Regions from separate parts of the Cytobacillus sp. EB106-05-05-XG126 genome, predicted to be linked through region 1. Evidence: predicted binding sites of a transcription regulator. Region 1 holds the regulator's gene; each other region holds the start of a gene.
The links. The regulator Rex, encoded in region 1, represses fermentation and respiration genes when NADH is low (regulators of the CRP and FNR family bind a similar motif). The targets are predictions, from matches to a motif close to TTGTGAAATATTTCACAA.
Positions count from the first base shown of each region.

Region 2: a site for Rex is predicted at 2,051-2,068, ahead of pflB (formate C-acetyltransferase). Genes of this name have one in related genera too.
Region 3: a site for Rex is predicted at 1,289-1,306, ahead of AC3WTL_RS09770 (TIGR04053 family radical SAM/SPASM domain-containing protein). Genes of this name have one in related genera too.

Region 1 covers NZ_JBYTDU010000019.1:3,647-8,911, forward strand. Annotated here, with positions in the region: gene AC3WTL_RS23060 (ABC transporter ATP-binding protein) at 1-1,535, opposite strand, end outside; gene moaC (cyclic pyranopterin monophosphate synthase MoaC) at 1,727-2,209, shown strand; gene AC3WTL_RS23070 (redox-sensing transcriptional repressor Rex) at 2,237-2,881, shown strand; gene AC3WTL_RS23075 (YdiK family protein) at 2,904-3,095, opposite strand; gene AC3WTL_RS23080 (CPBP family intramembrane glutamic endopeptidase) at 3,131-3,856, opposite strand; gene groES (co-chaperone GroES) at 4,172-4,456, shown strand; gene groL (chaperonin GroEL) at 4,517-5,265, shown strand, end outside.
Region 2 covers NZ_JBYTDU010000001.1:1,053,564-1,058,828, reverse strand. Annotated here, with positions in the region: gene AC3WTL_RS05295 (response regulator transcription factor) at 1-512, opposite strand, end outside; gene AC3WTL_RS05290 (cupredoxin domain-containing protein) at 661-1,113, shown strand; gene safA (SafA/ExsA family spore coat assembly protein) at 1,224-1,850, opposite strand; gene pflB (formate C-acetyltransferase) at 2,143-4,368, shown strand; gene pflA (pyruvate formate-lyase-activating protein) at 4,469-5,197, shown strand.
Region 3 covers NZ_JBYTDU010000001.1:1,970,551-1,975,815, forward strand. Annotated here, with positions in the region: gene AC3WTL_RS09765 (Crp/Fnr family transcriptional regulator) at 1-27, shown strand, start outside; gene AC3WTL_RS09770 (TIGR04053 family radical SAM/SPASM domain-containing protein) at 59-1,186, opposite strand; gene AC3WTL_RS09775 (metal-sulfur cluster assembly factor) at 1,356-1,664, opposite strand; gene AC3WTL_RS09780 (alpha/beta fold hydrolase) at 1,736-2,503, opposite strand; gene AC3WTL_RS09785 (Cof-type HAD-IIB family hydrolase) at 2,783-3,601, shown strand; gene AC3WTL_RS09790 (hypothetical protein) at 3,725-3,877, shown strand; gene AC3WTL_RS09795 (DUF3813 domain-containing protein) at 3,880-4,065, shown strand; gene AC3WTL_RS09800 (BsuPI-related putative proteinase inhibitor) at 4,101-4,850, opposite strand; gene AC3WTL_RS09805 (YitT family protein) at 4,870-5,265, opposite strand, start outside.

The sequences.
Region 1 (5,265 bases):
TTTGTTGTAATTCTGTTGATAAAATAGCGGTCATGAGAGACGAAGAGAATGGTTCCGGGATAATCGATCAATGCATTTTCAAGAATTTCCTTGCTGTCCAGGTCCAAGTGGTTTGTAGGCTCGTCCAGAATTAAGAAATTGGATTTCTGCATCATAAGCTTTGCAAGTGCGAGCCGGGCCTTTTCACCGCCACTCAGTGTTGAAACGGTTTTAAGAACATCATCACCTGAGAAGAGAAAGTTCCCAAGTATGGTCCTGATTTCTTTTTCCGGTTTCAGCGGGTATTCATCCCATAATTCGTTCAGGACTCTTTTGTTGCTTGTGAGCTCTGCCTGTTCCTGGTCATAGTAGCCAATTGTCACATTGGAACCGTACTGAATCTCCCCTGAAAAAGAAGGGATTTTTTTGATGATGGTTTTAAGCAATGTGGACTTGCCGATTCCATTTGGTCCTACTAGTGCAATGCTGTCGCCTCTTGCCAGCCGCATTGAAATATTCTCGCTGACTTTCTCTTCATAGCCTATAGCTAAAGAATGAATATTTAAAACCTCATTGCCCGACTGACGCTCGATGTCAAACCCAAAGGAAGCTGACTTCTCGTCTCCAAACGGCCTGTCCATCACGTCCATTCTGGCCAGCTGCTTTCTGCGGCTTTGTGCCCTTTTGGTTGTGGAGGCCCGGGCGAGGTTTCGCTGAATGAAGTCCTGCAGCTTAGCGATTTCTTCCTGCTGTTTCTCGAATTGCTTCATTTCTTTTTCAAAATTAGCGGCTTTTTGATCCAAATAGGAACTGTAGTTTCCCGGGTACTTTCTTATTTGGTGGCGGGAAATCTCGTAAACCTGGGAAACGACCTTATCAAGGAAATACCGGTCATGTGATACGATTAGAATAGCACCGCTGTATCCCTGGAGGTATTGTTCAAGCCACGATAATGTTTCAATATCAAGGTGGTTGGTAGGCTCATCCAGAATTAAAATATCAGGCTTTGTCAGCAGAAGTTTACCAAGGGCCAACCTTGTTCGCTGTCCGCCGCTCAATGACGAAATTTTAGTATCATAGCCCAATGAGCTGAAATTGAGTCCATGGAGAATGGAACGGATATCTGCTTCATATTGATAGCCGCCATTTTCTTTGAAATCAACCTGAAGTTTGTCGTAATCTTTCAATACGCGTTCATAGGCATCAGAATTACTGAGGATATCGGAATCTGCCATTTGTTCTTCAAGGTTGCGGAGCTGTTTTTCCTGCTTCTGCAAATGACTGAAAACAGTCAGCATTTCATCCCAAATGGATAATTCCGATTCCAGTCCGGTATTTTGTGCAAGATAGCCAATGGTTACTTCCTTTGGCTTTATAATCTCACCGGAATCATATGCCATGTGTCCGGCAATTATTTTCAAAAGGGTGGATTTTCCTGCACCATTGCGCCCTACAAGGGCAATCCGGTCCCTGGTTTGTACTTCAAGCTTTATATTCGTTAAAATGGGATCAGCTCCAAAACTTTTTGCCAGCTGATTGACTTGTAATAGTATCATGTTCTTTCACCTCGGGTATAGAGTAAGTGTAACTCATTCATATATGTTCGGCAATAAAGGAGACAGGACTATAAGCACACCTGAAGGGCATTGAATCATAAAAAAAGGTAAATAAATATGTGAAGAACCTTACAAAGCACATACAAAGTAACGGAAAAATAGTGTATGATTTTGAAGAGAGGTGTTTTTAAATGGCGGATTTTACTCATTTTAATCAAGAGGGCAGGGCAAAAATGGTAGATGTCAGCGATAAGCCTGAGACGGCAAGGACGGCCATCGCTCAGTCAAGTATTACGGTGAATCAGGAGATATACGAGAAGATCACATCCAACTCCATGAAAAAAGGGGATGTACTTGCTGTTGCACAAACGGCAGGCATTATGGCGAGCAAGAAAACATGGGACATTATTCCGATGTGCCATCCGCTGCCGCTTAAAGGTGTGGACATTTCATTTTCATGGAAAGCAGAAGAGGAAGAGTACGACCTCATCATTACAGCTTCTGTTAAAACAAAAGGAAATACGGGTGTGGAAATGGAAGCGTTAACAGCTGCTTCTGTCTGTGCGCTGACCGTTTATGATATGTGCAAGGCTGTAGATAAAGGAATGGTAATTGGGCCAACCTTTTTAATAGAGAAAACAGGCGGCAAAAACGGAGATTTTAAACGAAATTAATTCATCATAAGAAATGGGGATGGACGAATGGCCAATGAACCAATTAAGATACCGCAGGCAACAGCTAAACGGCTGCCTTTATATTACCGCTTCCTAAAAAACCTTCATTCCTCCGGCAAACAAAGAGTCTCATCAGCAGAATTGAGTGAGGCGGTTAAAGTGGATTCTGCAACGATTCGCCGTGACTTTTCGTACTTCGGTGCGTTAGGGAAAAAAGGCTATGGATATAATGTGAATTACCTGCTGGGCTTCTTTCGGAAGACTCTTGACCAGGACGAGCTTACCAAAGTCGCTTTGGTCGGGGTAGGGAATTTAGGTACAGCCTTTCTTAACTATAATTTTCTTAAAAATAATAATACGAAAATAGAAGTGGCATTTGATGTGGATAAGAGCAAGGTTGGCACGAAAATCGGCGATGTGCCGGTCCATCATATGGATGACCTTGAAGAAGTGATAGTTAAAAATAATATTCAGGTTGCGATTCTAACGGTGCCTGCACCGCCTGCCCAGACGATTACCGATCGGATGGTGAATGCGAAAATAAAAGGAATCCTTAACTTTACACCCGCGAGGCTCACTGTGCCGTCCTCGATTCGGATTCACCATATCGATCTGGCAGTGGAATTGCAGTCATTGGTTTATTTTCTGAAAAATTATCCTGAAGAAGTGTAAAAAAAATGAGCCTTTTGCGGGCTCATTTTTTCATTTTAAAATGCTGGCCAACCATCCGTAGACCGGTGGCAAAATCAAATGTGGCAATTAAGATAAGAAAATAAGTAAAGAATCCCCAGGTTTCTTCCCGCTGGGTATTCTGGATGGCTATAAAGGTGAAAAGACATCCGAGAAGGATGTAAATAAAGCCTGAAAACAAAGGTGTGCTTCTCATGATAATCCCCCAGTACGTTTAAAACATTTCTCCAGCTAGAAAAAGCTGATAAAGCTCTGCATGTTTTCCATTTCCTTTAACCACTTTTGTATATTATCCTGATTCAGCTGAACAACCGCGACGAAGGTGTTCATCGCCACATGGGCAAAAATCGGCACGATGATCCGCTTCGTCTTGACATATAAAAAGGCAAAGGTGAATCCCATTGCTGAGTATAACAGTACATGTTCAGGCTCAAAATGGGCCAGAGCAAAAATGACCGAGCTGATCAGGGCTGAAAGGAAGAAGTTGAAGCGCTTATGAAGAGAGCCAAAAATAATCTTTCTAAAGACGATTTCCTCAAGGATTGGCCCGATGACCGAACTGATTAAAATGACGATTGGCGATGCTTCAATAATCCTGATAATCTGCTGTGTATTTTCAGATCCCATTTCAATGCCAATCAGGTTTTCAATACTTGCAGCAGTAGCTTGAGCAATCAGGGCCAAGAATATGCCTCCAATAGCCCAGCCCACAGAGCCTGCAACAGAAGAGGCATCCCTATCCAATCCCCGTTTCATTTCTTTCCTTAGTAATAGAAGCGTAATGATCAGCGTGATTGTGAAACTGATTACGAGCCAGTAGGCCACAGCAAGAATCTGCATATTCTCTGGATTCTGTCCCAGGGCATCGGCAGCTAATAAAACGAGCGGAACGCCAAATAAGCTTGAAAGCTGCATGGCAATATAGGCGATTAATATAATCCAGTATTCCTTCTTCAAAATGTTTTACTCCTTAATCTGAGTGTTGGAAACAAGTCCTAAAGCCATTGTACTCTTTATATGGAGCGGGTTTCAAATATCAGCACCAAGGAGAGACCTGTTATGGTTAAAATATGTGTTTCTGCAGCATACTTAAGAGGTTGTCCGTGTCGAAAAATAGCGTGCAGGCACGAATGAATTTTTTTATAAAAAATTTAAGCTTCACCCTTGCAAATAGAAAGGAGATTCATTAATATAATAATTGTGTTAGCACTCATACAGAGAGAGTGCTAATAAATAAAAATATTTACATATTATTTGAGGAGGTTGTTTCACTTGTTAAAGCCACTAGGTGATCGAATCATTATCGAGCTTGTTGAAACTGAAGAAAAAACTGCAAGCGGCATCGTACTGCCGGACACTGCTAAAGAGAAGCCTCAAGAAGGCAAAGTTGTAGCTGTGGGGACTGGCCGCGTTCTTGAAAATGGTGAGCGTGTTGCCCTTGAAGTTGCTGACGGCGACCGTATCATCTTCTCAAAATATGCTGGTACTGAAGTAAAGTACGAAGGCAAAGAATATTTAATTTTACGTGAAAATGACATTCTTGCTGTAATTGGCTAATCGCCGTTCCAGACAGATTATTAAAAGATAAAGTTAAAATTTTTGAGGAGGTTTTTATCAATGGCTAAAGAGATTAAATTTAGTGAAGAAGCCCGCCGCGCCATGCTTCGCGGTGTAGATTCCCTTGCAAATGCGGTAAAAGTAACTCTTGGACCTAAAGGACGCAACGTGGTTCTTGAGAAGAAATTCGGTTCTCCATTAATCACTAATGATGGTGTGACAATTGCGAAGGAAATCGAACTTGAAGATGCTTTCGAAAACATGGGTGCGAAGCTTGTTGCTGAAGTAGCAAGCAAAACAAATGATGTTGCCGGTGACGGTACAACAACTGCAACTGTTCTTGCACAGGCAATGATCCGTGAAGGCCTTAAGAACGTAACTGCAGGTGCTAACCCAATGGGCATCCGCAAAGGAATTGAAAAGGCGGTTTCTACTGCTGTTGAAGAGTTAAAAGCTATTTCAAAGCCTATCGAAAACAAAGAGTCTATCGCACAGGTTGCTGCGATTTCTGCTGCTGACAATGAAGTTGGACAGCTGATCGCTGAAGCAATGGAGCGCGTTGGCAACGACGGTGTTATCACAATCGAAGAATCTAAAGGATTCACAACTGAGCTTGATGTGGTAGAAGGTATGCAATTTGACCGCGGATATGCTTCTCCATACATGGTTACAGATTCTGATAAGATGGAAGCGGTTCTTGAAAACCCTTATATCTTAATCACTGATAAGAAGATCACAAGCATCCAGGAAATCCTTCCTGTACTTGAGCAGGTTGTACAGCAAGGCAAGCCATTATTGCTTGTAGCTGA
Region 2 (5,265 bases), on a different contig from region 1:
ATTGGAAGCTCGAGCACATTTTCAGTTTTTATGCCAATGGAAAGAAAAGGCTCTGCCGGATCTTTCGTTTCTAAAAATATATCCTGGTAATTGAAATTTTTATCTGCTTTTATGCTGGAGCTTTTTTCAGCAGCTGGAGCTTTCAGCTTTTGTCGCCTCTGAATGTTTCGTGCAGATTTCAATAAAATATCAGCTGAAATGGGCTTAAGTATCAAATCGGCTACACCCATGTCAATGGCTCGCTTTGCCTGTGCAAAGGTCGCTTCCATTGTAAGTGCAATAAGATCCGGCCCTATAATTTGAATGGTTTTTAAGAAAGAGCTGTATCTATCTTCCTTTATCAGATCAAGTTCAAAAATCAGCAGATCGGGCTGAAAAGTCTCAAGCTTTTTAATAAGCCCTGCCTCATCTTCAGCAGACTCCACATCCCATGCGTTCATGGAAGATTTCAACAGCCACTCTATACCCTTTGTATCGTACTCATCCCGATTGGCCACAAGTACCTTGTACATGCTGCCACTTCCTTTCTTAAATCTATTATGAAATAATTTTTCAGCAGCTGTAAAGAAAAATCGGAAAAATCCCGCAAATAGTAGACAAGTTATGATGCCCTTAAAGCATATCTATATATGGACAACTAATTTTGGAAGGAGTATGACCATGCCTTTTCTTGTATTAAAGAAACGCAGCATCATTGTCTTTGTCATCATATTTTCAGTCATTGTTTCTGCATCTGTATGGTTTTTTTCAAAGTCTGACAGTTTGGCGGTATTAAACCAGAACGAAGGCGAAAAAGTCCGGGAAATCCATATGGTTACAGGAGAATTTAAAGCCAAGCTGCCTGATGGCAAGGAAATCGAAGCATATCGCTGGGATCCGGGAACCATTTTTCTGGAAAAAGATGAAAAGGTTAACCTGAAGATTTGGGGAGTCAACGGAATGGAACATCCTTATATCATCGAAGGAACCGATATTAAGGGTGTTGTAAAGAAAGCCGAAGAAACAGTGGTCCCTCTTCAATTTGATAAAGAAGGCGTATACCGTCTTATTTGTCTTACTCATCCGGATAAGGATAATAGCGGACCTATGATTGCTTATATTGTAGTAGATTAATGGGCAAAGCAAAAGCACCGGATTATTCCGGTGCTTTTCTTTACTGTCTAGCGCAAGCAGCTTGCCCCCTCGAGGTGTCGGGGGTGGGCAAGGCGCTGGAGCTTTTCCTCTTATCTCCCAATAAACATTTGTGTCCAATAGTGTCCGTAAGTTCCGCCCTGTGCGTAACCTACTCCGATTTCTGTGAAGTTCGCAGATAGGATATTTTTGCGGTGACCCTCACTGTTCATCCACGCTGTTACCACTTCCTGAGGAGTTCTTTGCCCGGCAGCAATGTTTTCCCCAGCAGTTCTGTAGGTAATTCCGAAGCTCTTCATCATATCAAACGGGCTTCCGTATGTAGGTGAGTTATGATCGAAATATCTCTTATTAATCATATCCTGAGATTTGTACCTTGCTACTCTCGCAAGCTCCCAATTTGATTTCAGCGGCTTTAATCCGTACTTTGCCCTTTCCTGGTTAACAAGCTGAACTACTTGTTCTTCAACGCCTGTTGTGGCTTTTGAAAGAGTAGGGATATTCACCTTTTGTCCGGGATAAATGAAGTTCGGGTTTGAAATCTGCCCGTTGGCATTAATGATTTCAGGAACACCCACATGATACTTCATGGCAATCTTCCACATCGTATCCCCTGGCTGAACGGTATGTACTGTTGATGCTTTTGCATCAAAATTGAATCCAAAGACAAGTGCGACAGACAACATTAAAATGAATGAAAGTTTTGATAGTGTTTTCATATTTATATTTAATCAAAAACTTCTACTCTAATAAACAGGTAATTGTTGGCGCCGAATGTAAGAATTTCATATAATTTCTATCAGTTTTTATGGTCGGATTTTCATCTGTGTATAACAGTTCACAGACTCTGGATGGTTTTGTAATACACTTTTTGTCTGAAGTTGCATAATAACTATATTTCACAATACGTTCAAAATGTTTGTGATTTATTTCACATTAAATCTGTTATATTGATAGTATAGTAAAGTTGTAACAACTGTTATACAAATAATCTCTTTGAGGTGAACTGGCATGGAAAGATGGAACGGCTTTAAAGAAGGCATTTGGACACGTGAAATTGATGTTAGAGATTTTATATTAAAGAACTTTACACCTTTTTCCGGGGATGAATCATTTTTGAAAGGTCCTACAGAAGCTACATCATTATTATGGGAAAAAGTAATGGCTCTCACCAAAAAGGAGCGGGAACAAGGCGGCGTGCTCGATATGGACACAGAAATCGTCTCCACTATTACCTCACATGGACCTGGTTATCTCGTTCAGGATAAAGAAAAAATTGTAGGTGTCCAGACTGATCAGCCGTTTAAGCGCTCTCTTCAGCCATTTGGCGGAGTCCGCATGGCTGTGGCTGCCTGTGAAGCATACGGCTATGAAGCCAGCAAAGACATTGAAAAGATATTTACGGACTATCGCAAAACACATAACCAGGGCGTGTTTGATGCCTATACGGATGAAATGAAGCTTGCCCGTAAAGCTGGCATTATTACCGGACTGCCTGATGCATATGGCCGGGGCAGGATTATCGGAGATTACCGCAGGGTTGCCCTTTATGGGGCTGACCGCTTGATTGAAGCGAAAAAAGCTGATATGAAATCGACCTCAAGTGTAATGACGGAAGAAAATATTCGATTGAGGGAAGAAATTTCAGAACAGATCAGGGCTCTGAAGGAACTGAAGCAGCTGGCAAACAGCTACGGTTTTGATATATCAAAGCCTGCAGGAAATGCTCTTGAAGCTTTCCAGTGGCTGTATTTCGCTTATCTTGCTGCCATCAAGGAACAAAATGGTGCCGCTATGAGTCTTGGCCGTGTTTCCACTTTTCTTGATATTTTCATAGAAAGAGACATTAAGAACGGGGTACTTACCGAGACGGAAGCTCAGGAGCTGGTTGATCACTTTGTCATGAAGCTGCGTCTCGTAAAATTCGCCAGAACGCCTGATTATAATGAATTATTCAGCGGTGACCCTACGTGGGTTACAGAGTCCATTGGCGGGATGGCGCTTGATGGCCGCCCGCTTGTAACAAAGAATTCTTTCCGCTTCCTTCATACCCTTAGAAATCTTGGTCCTGCTCCGGAACCGAACTTAACGGTATTATGGTCCTCCAAGCTTCCTGAGAACTTTAAAAAATATTGTGCCAGGATGTCAATCGAAACAAGTTCAATCCAATACGAAAACGACGATATCATGCTTCCCGAGTATGGCGATGATTATGGAATCGCCTGCTGTGTTTCTGCCATGGAACTAGGAAAACAAATGCAATTTTTCGGAGCAAGAGCCAACCTTGCAAAGGCCCTCTTATATAGCATTAATGGCGGCAAGGATGAAAAACTGGGCATTCAGGTCGGCCCGGCCTATGCCCCAATAACATCAGACATCCTTCAATATGAGGAAGTGATGGAGAAGTTTGATTTCATGATGGAATGGCTGGCAGACCTATATATTAATACTCTGAATATCATTCATTACATGCATGATAAATATAGCTACGAACGAATCGAAATGGCTTTGCATGACTCCGAAATTCTCAGAACAATGGCCACTGGCATTGCGGGTCTGAGTGTTGCGGCCGATTCGCTAAGTGCCATCAAATATGCAACCGTTAAGGCAATTCGTGATGAGAACGGGATAGTGATTGATTTTATAACAGAAGGAGATTTTCCAAAATACGGAAATAATGATGATCGCGTCGACAGCATCGCTATAGACCTGGTGGAACGGTTTATGAAGAAGCTGCGAAAGCATCAGACTTACAGAAACTCTATGCACACGATGTCGATATTAACCATTACATCAAATGTGGTATATGGCAAGAAAACTGGCAATACACCTGATGGACGGCGTGCCGGAGAGCCATTTGCCCCAGGTGCAAATCCAATGCACGGAAGAGATACGAAAGGAACGCTTGCTTCCCTGTCCTCTGTTGCAAAATTACCGTACAAACAGGCGCTCGATGGCATCAGCAACACCTTCTCCATTGTTCCTAAAGCACTTGGAAAGGATGATGAAAGCCGTGTTCGCAATCTGGTATCCATACTCGACGGTTATGCCATAAAATCCGGGCATCACTTAAATGTCAATGTATTCAATAAAGAAACACTTATGGATGCCATGGAACATCCGGAGGAATATCCGCAGCTGACCATCAGGGTTTCAGGCTATGCAGTAAACTTCATTAAGCTGACTAAAGAGCAGCAGCTTGATGTAATAAATCGAACATTCCATGAATCCATGTAACCAATCGGATGGCGCGCCATTTTAATCGGCCCCCTTGTTCAAAAAGCTTTAGCAAGGTGCAGTTTCGGCTGCCCCGGTGCTTATGGAAAGGAAGATGATCATGCACGGCAACATTCATTCAATAGAGACATTCGGTACAGTAGACGGACCAGGCATCCGGTATGTTATTTTTACACAGGGGTGCCTCCTTCGCTGTCAATTTTGCCATAATGCAGATACTTGGGAAATTGGAACAGGGAAGCAAATGTCCGTTTCAGAAATCATGAATGACCTGCAATCCTATCTCCCCTTCTTCGAGGCTTCCGGAGGCGGCATCACAGTCAGCGGCGGTGAACCTTTGCTGCAGATTCCATTTCTTATAGGGCTTTTTAAAGAATGCAAGAAACTTGGCATTCACACTGCCATAGATTCATCAGGGGGCTGCTATTCCAGCTCCCCGCTTTTTCAGACACGGCTGAAAGAGCTTATGAACTATACGGACCTGGTACTGCTGGATTTGAAGCATATTGATAGGGAGAAACATAAAAAACTGACAGGACTTACAAATGAGCACATCCTTCAATTTGCGCGGTTTCTGTCTGATCATCAGGTGCCTGTATGGATCCGCCATGTGCTGGTGCCAACAAGGTCTGATGATGAACGGGATCTGGAACGATTGGGCCGTTTTATAAAAGAGTTGAACAATGTGGAAAAAATTGAGGTTCTCCCCTATCACAAGCTTGGTGTATATAAATGGGAAGCGCTTGGATTGGAATATCCGCTGAAGGATATTGATCCGCCGAGTGAGGAAAAAACTGAATGGGCCTATCGGCTTTTGGCTGGGTTATAAAAGTTGTTTTTGATTTAGGATTTTAGTTGCAGCGTTTTATGTGGTTTGCCCCAATTTCGATTGGGGCT
Region 3 (5,265 bases), on a different contig from region 1:
CCTGCCGTATACTGCAGCATTGAATAGGAGTGCAGTCATGATGCACTCCTTTACTCCTTTATGCTTTTGCTGCTTTCGTTCTAAGTGCCTTAGGAATATATACACAAAACGGCTCGCTTTCCATATAATCCCCTGTCATGGCAAATGCACGTGATCTCGATCCTCCGCAAACATAACGGAATTCGCATTGGCCGCATTTCCCTTTATATTTATCAGGATTTCTGAGATCTTTAAAGATGGGTGATTCCCTGTATATTTCAGCGAGCGGCTGTTCCCTTACATTTCCTGCTTTAACAGGCAAAAGCCCGCTTGGATAAACGTCCCCAACGTGTGAAATGAAAACAAACCCGTTTCCGTCATTTACTCCTTTAGGCGCCCTGCCTAAACCATCTATAGAACCCGTCAGCCCTTGCTGTGTAAGTGCATCGAGATATTGAATATCCTCATTTTGATCTTTTGCTTCCTTCATTTTTTGCTGAATGACAACTCGGCGATAATGCTGGGCAGCTGTTGTCTTAATATCGAAGGAAACCTTTTTGCTTAAGTTATACAGCCATGTAAAAACCTTCTCATGCTCAACCGGTGAGATCATATCCTTTTCCTGCCCTCTCCCTGTTGGGACGAGGAAGAACACACTCCAAAGAACACATTTGAGTTCTTCTACAACCTGTGCCATTTCCTCAAGGTAATCGATATTATAACGTGAGATCACTGTATTAATCTGGACTGGAATTTCAAGCTCGTGCAGATATTTAATCCTTTCAATCGTTAAATCGTAGGAACCGGAAGTCCCTCTAAAGTGGTCGTGAATTTCTGCATTTGGCCCATCAAGGCTGAACGCCCATCGAGCTAAACCGACCTGTTTGGCTTTTTCAATAGCTTCTTTCGTTACATTTGGTGTCGCACTGGGCGTCATGGAGACACGAACGCCCTTTTTCACTGCATATTCGGCAATGTCGAATACATCCTGCCTCATTAATGGATCTCCACCCGTAAACACAAGCATAGGATTATTCATTTCCCTGATTTGGTCAATCAGGGCCATTCCTTCTTCAAAGGAAAGTTCTCTCGGATCTCTCCTATATTGTGCCTCCGCACGGCAGTGCAGACATTTTAGCTGGCATGCCCTTGTTAATTCCCATATCACAATAAAAGGGTCTTTATTAAAATCTCTATCAAATCCCATTAGTAATGCCTCCTTAATGGCCTTACTCCCTGCCATTTGTCAACGCAAAGCAACTATATTTTGTCTTTCCATTGTTATTATAGGATAATCGGCATGTGAAATAAGTGAACTACCTCACAAGGGCACAAAAAAACAGCAGGAAATACTCCTGCTGTTTTGAGCTTAAATTTTATCGTACGCCAAGTGCAATTTTTGCATAGCGGGACATTTTGTCCTTGGACCAAGGCGGGTTCCAGACAATATTCACTTCAGTGTCTTTTACTTCAGGGATATCTGCCAGCGCTGACTTTACTTGTTCAACAATTGTGCCTGCCAAAGGACAGCCCATGGAAGTAAGAGTCATATCAACTATAGCTTTCCCTTCCTCTTCCATTTTCACATCATATACCAAGCCTAAATTTACAATGTCTATCCCCAGCTCAGGGTCTACTACAAGCTCCAGTGCACCCATTATGCTGTCTTTTAAATCCTGATCCATATCTGCAGCACTCCTTCATTATTTACTATCTTTATCTTAACAAAAATTTAAATGAATTGAAAAAATACAGGTTATAAATGTTCCTCAAACCATTTAACTGTTTCAAGCAGCCCCTCCCTGCTGACTTTATGCCCCGCCTGTTCATCTGATATAAACAGGAGGTTTTCAGGTGAGTCACTATACAGGGGCTGGATGGTCTCATAAAATTGGTATGTATAGGAATAAGGAACAACCGGGTCCTTCTTGCCATGCCAGAACATGAGCGGCCTTCCGCCAAGCTTTTCTGGCTGAAGGCTCAGATCACGCTCCCTAAGGATTCTCAGAAGATCTGCAAGTTCTTCATTTGTGAGCGGAACCTTAATATTATTTTTCTTAAGTTCATCAAGCTGAAGCTGAGCAAACTTTTCATAATATGGCATACCCATAAGGCTAACTGCAGTTTTGACCCAGTCATACTGTGTCAGGGCGCCCAAAGTGACTATTCCCCCCATGGAGGTGCCCACAAGCCCTATTCTTCCCTGGTCAATCAGGTCCCTATCCTCATAGACATTCCTGATTATGTTCAATTCCGCAATGGTATTCAGAACAATATCCCAAAGCTTGAAGTTTAAATCGCTGCCTGATAAGCCCTCGGATCTTTCCCCATGAAATAAGGTGTCCGGCAGCACTACCCTAAACCCCTTTTCTGCAAGCAGATAGGCATAATGCAGATTATGTTCTTTGGCACTCGTAAACCCATGAACAAAAATGATAAAAGGCAGGGGTTCCCCTTTTATTTCCTGTCTGGCAAGTTCAAGAACAGGAATTTCTCTGATAAGCTTACGCTCAATAACAACCACATTTTTTCCTCCTAAACCTGTTGTACCAAGATGAATTTTTTTACAAAATTATTATAATATTGATAACATATATGTATAAAATGATTTTGTAAAAGCTTAAGCTCTTGTCTTATGTAAATTCTTTCTATATTTTCAGTTTAACATGTGGACTTTTCTTTTCCAAAACCTTTACACTTAAAAGAAAAGCGGGGCATACTTCAATATAAGCAATGCGCTGCAGTCCGCTGGCTGCAATTACATTATTATTATAAAAGTGCTGAGCGCTTAGAAGGAGATCTTATGGCAGAAAAACATTTAATTGCATTGGACCTTGATGGCACATTATTAAAAGATGACAAAACCATCTCGGCTAAAACTAAAATGATTATTCAAAAGGCACGTGAACAAGGGCATGAAGTAATGATTGCCACTGGAAGGCCATTTCGCTCGAGTGAAATATACTATCGTGAAATGGGTTTGACTACGCCGATTGTCAATTTCAATGGTGCATACATACATCATCCTAAAGACCATAATTGGGGTGTTTACCACACACCACTGCAAATGAACGTGGCAAAGGAAATTGTCGAAGCCGTTAATAGCTATACTATTCATAATATCGTGGCAGAAGTTATTGATGATGTTTATTTGCACTACCATGATGAGAAGCTTCTCGACATCTTCGGTTTTGGCGATCCGAATATTACGACCGGAGATTTGCGCAGTTACTTAAAAGATAATCCGACAAGCATGCTGATACATACTGATGAGGAACATGTAAAATCCATCAGAAATCATCTTTCCGAGGTCCATGCCGAAGTAATTGACCACCGCAGATGGGCGGCTCCCTGGCATGTCATTGAAATCGTGAAAACGGGACTGAATAAAGCTGTTGGCCTCAAAAAAGCAGCTGATTATTTCCAAATACCGCCCGAGCGGATCATTGCTTTTGGCGATGAGGACAATGATCTCGAAATGCTTGAATTTGCAGGCTACGGGATTGCCATGGGCAATGCGATCGACCAGGTGAAAAATATTGCCAAAGAGGTCACATTAACCAATGAGGAAGATGGAATCGGCATTTATCTAAATGACTTATTAAATCTTAAAGCTCTTTAAGCAGCTGACCAAAAGGAATTAAATTGAAACCATTAAATCCCCTTTTTAAATCCTTCCTTTAGAGCATACTAAAGATGAAGCAGCCCAATTGCGGCTTCAAACTCTTTCATGGAGGGGATTCGAATGGGTAAACGTAATAAATCAAAACGCTTCGTTCAACAGGGTGCTGATACTGTTAGTAAGCATGATGAGCGTATCCCGTACCACATGACCTATGCTGAGGCGGAAGCCCAAAAACTAGCTAATGTGAAAGAATCATCCCTCGGAGGAATATAGCGATGGGTAACAGATTATTTCAGGAAGCCAGAAAATATGTGGAAATAGCCAAAAATTCTGCAGGCGAAGAAACTGTTTCCCGGGCGAAAAATGCTTTAAGTTCTGCATTTGCCAACTCCACAGCGGCTGAACAGGCTCAGCTCCGGGAGATGCAGCAGGAACTTGAAAAATATTCGCAGTATCGCTAAAAAGAGCTGGCGGCCTCAATGGCTGCCAGCTCTTTTTAATTGCTTTCCAGTATAACAGGATAAGAATTCATAATATCTCCGTCTTCATCTTTTTCATATAAATGCAAAACCACTGTTCCGTTTTCAGGTATGTTTTCAGAAGGAAGGCTTATCTTTATCCTAAAGCTCTTCCAATCATTTGATGAAGCCAATATGGTCTTTTCAGACTGCAGCTCATTATGGCCGTCTTCAACTGTATACCATAGCTTTCCGCTTTTTGGCCGAGCTTTAAATAATATGATATATTCGCCGTTCCTGCCTGTAACCTTTGCCTGGCTAATGGAAGGATTTTGGCCAGGGATATAAACAGATGCTTCAGATTCAGGTTTTGTCTCCAACTTTTTGCCATTTAAGTTTGATGCCAGAAGCCTGGCTTTTACTATGTACTCTCCCTCCTTAACTCTATTCCCTTTATACCTGTAATCCCACTGCTCTTCCCATACCTTGCTTTCATCCGGTTTGACGGCAATGGTTTGAATTGCTTGTAAAAATGCTTTTCCTTCTGAGGAAGAATATACCTTTTCGCCTTCTTGACTGAAAATCTCCACTTCATAAAACTGAGAGGATCCAAACTCAAAGCTCAGCGGATAATTGGCCTTATTCCTCAGAAGCAAATCGATCTTTAGTGTTTCCTGTCCTGCTTGAGGCATTACATTAAAATCAAAAGGCATTTCCTTAATAGAAGCTTCAAAACTTTGCATAGGCATAGTGAGGATAATTACAGCAGCAGCCAAAAGCCGAAGCATCCTTCATCCCTCCATTCATTTAATCCCTGCGGAAGAAACCATATACACCAGTGGTTTGAACAATATTTGTAAAAGCATTCGGATCCACTTCTTTTATGATCCTTTCAAGGTCAAATAACTCATATCGGGTGATGACAATCATCATCATTTCCTTATTTTCATTTGTAAAAGCTCCCTTTGCAGGGAAAGTTGTTATTCCCCTGACAAGATGGTCATGGATCGCTTTTTTCATTTCTTCGGATTTTTTCGTGATAATCAGAGCTGTAAGTTTTTCATGTCTGGTATGGATGGCATCAATAACCCTTGTAGAAGCATAAAGGGTTACAAGGGTGTATAGTGCTTTTTCCCAGCCATACAAAAAACCGGCTGTTATAATAATAATGGCATTAAGAGTGAAAAAATATGTACCGACAGG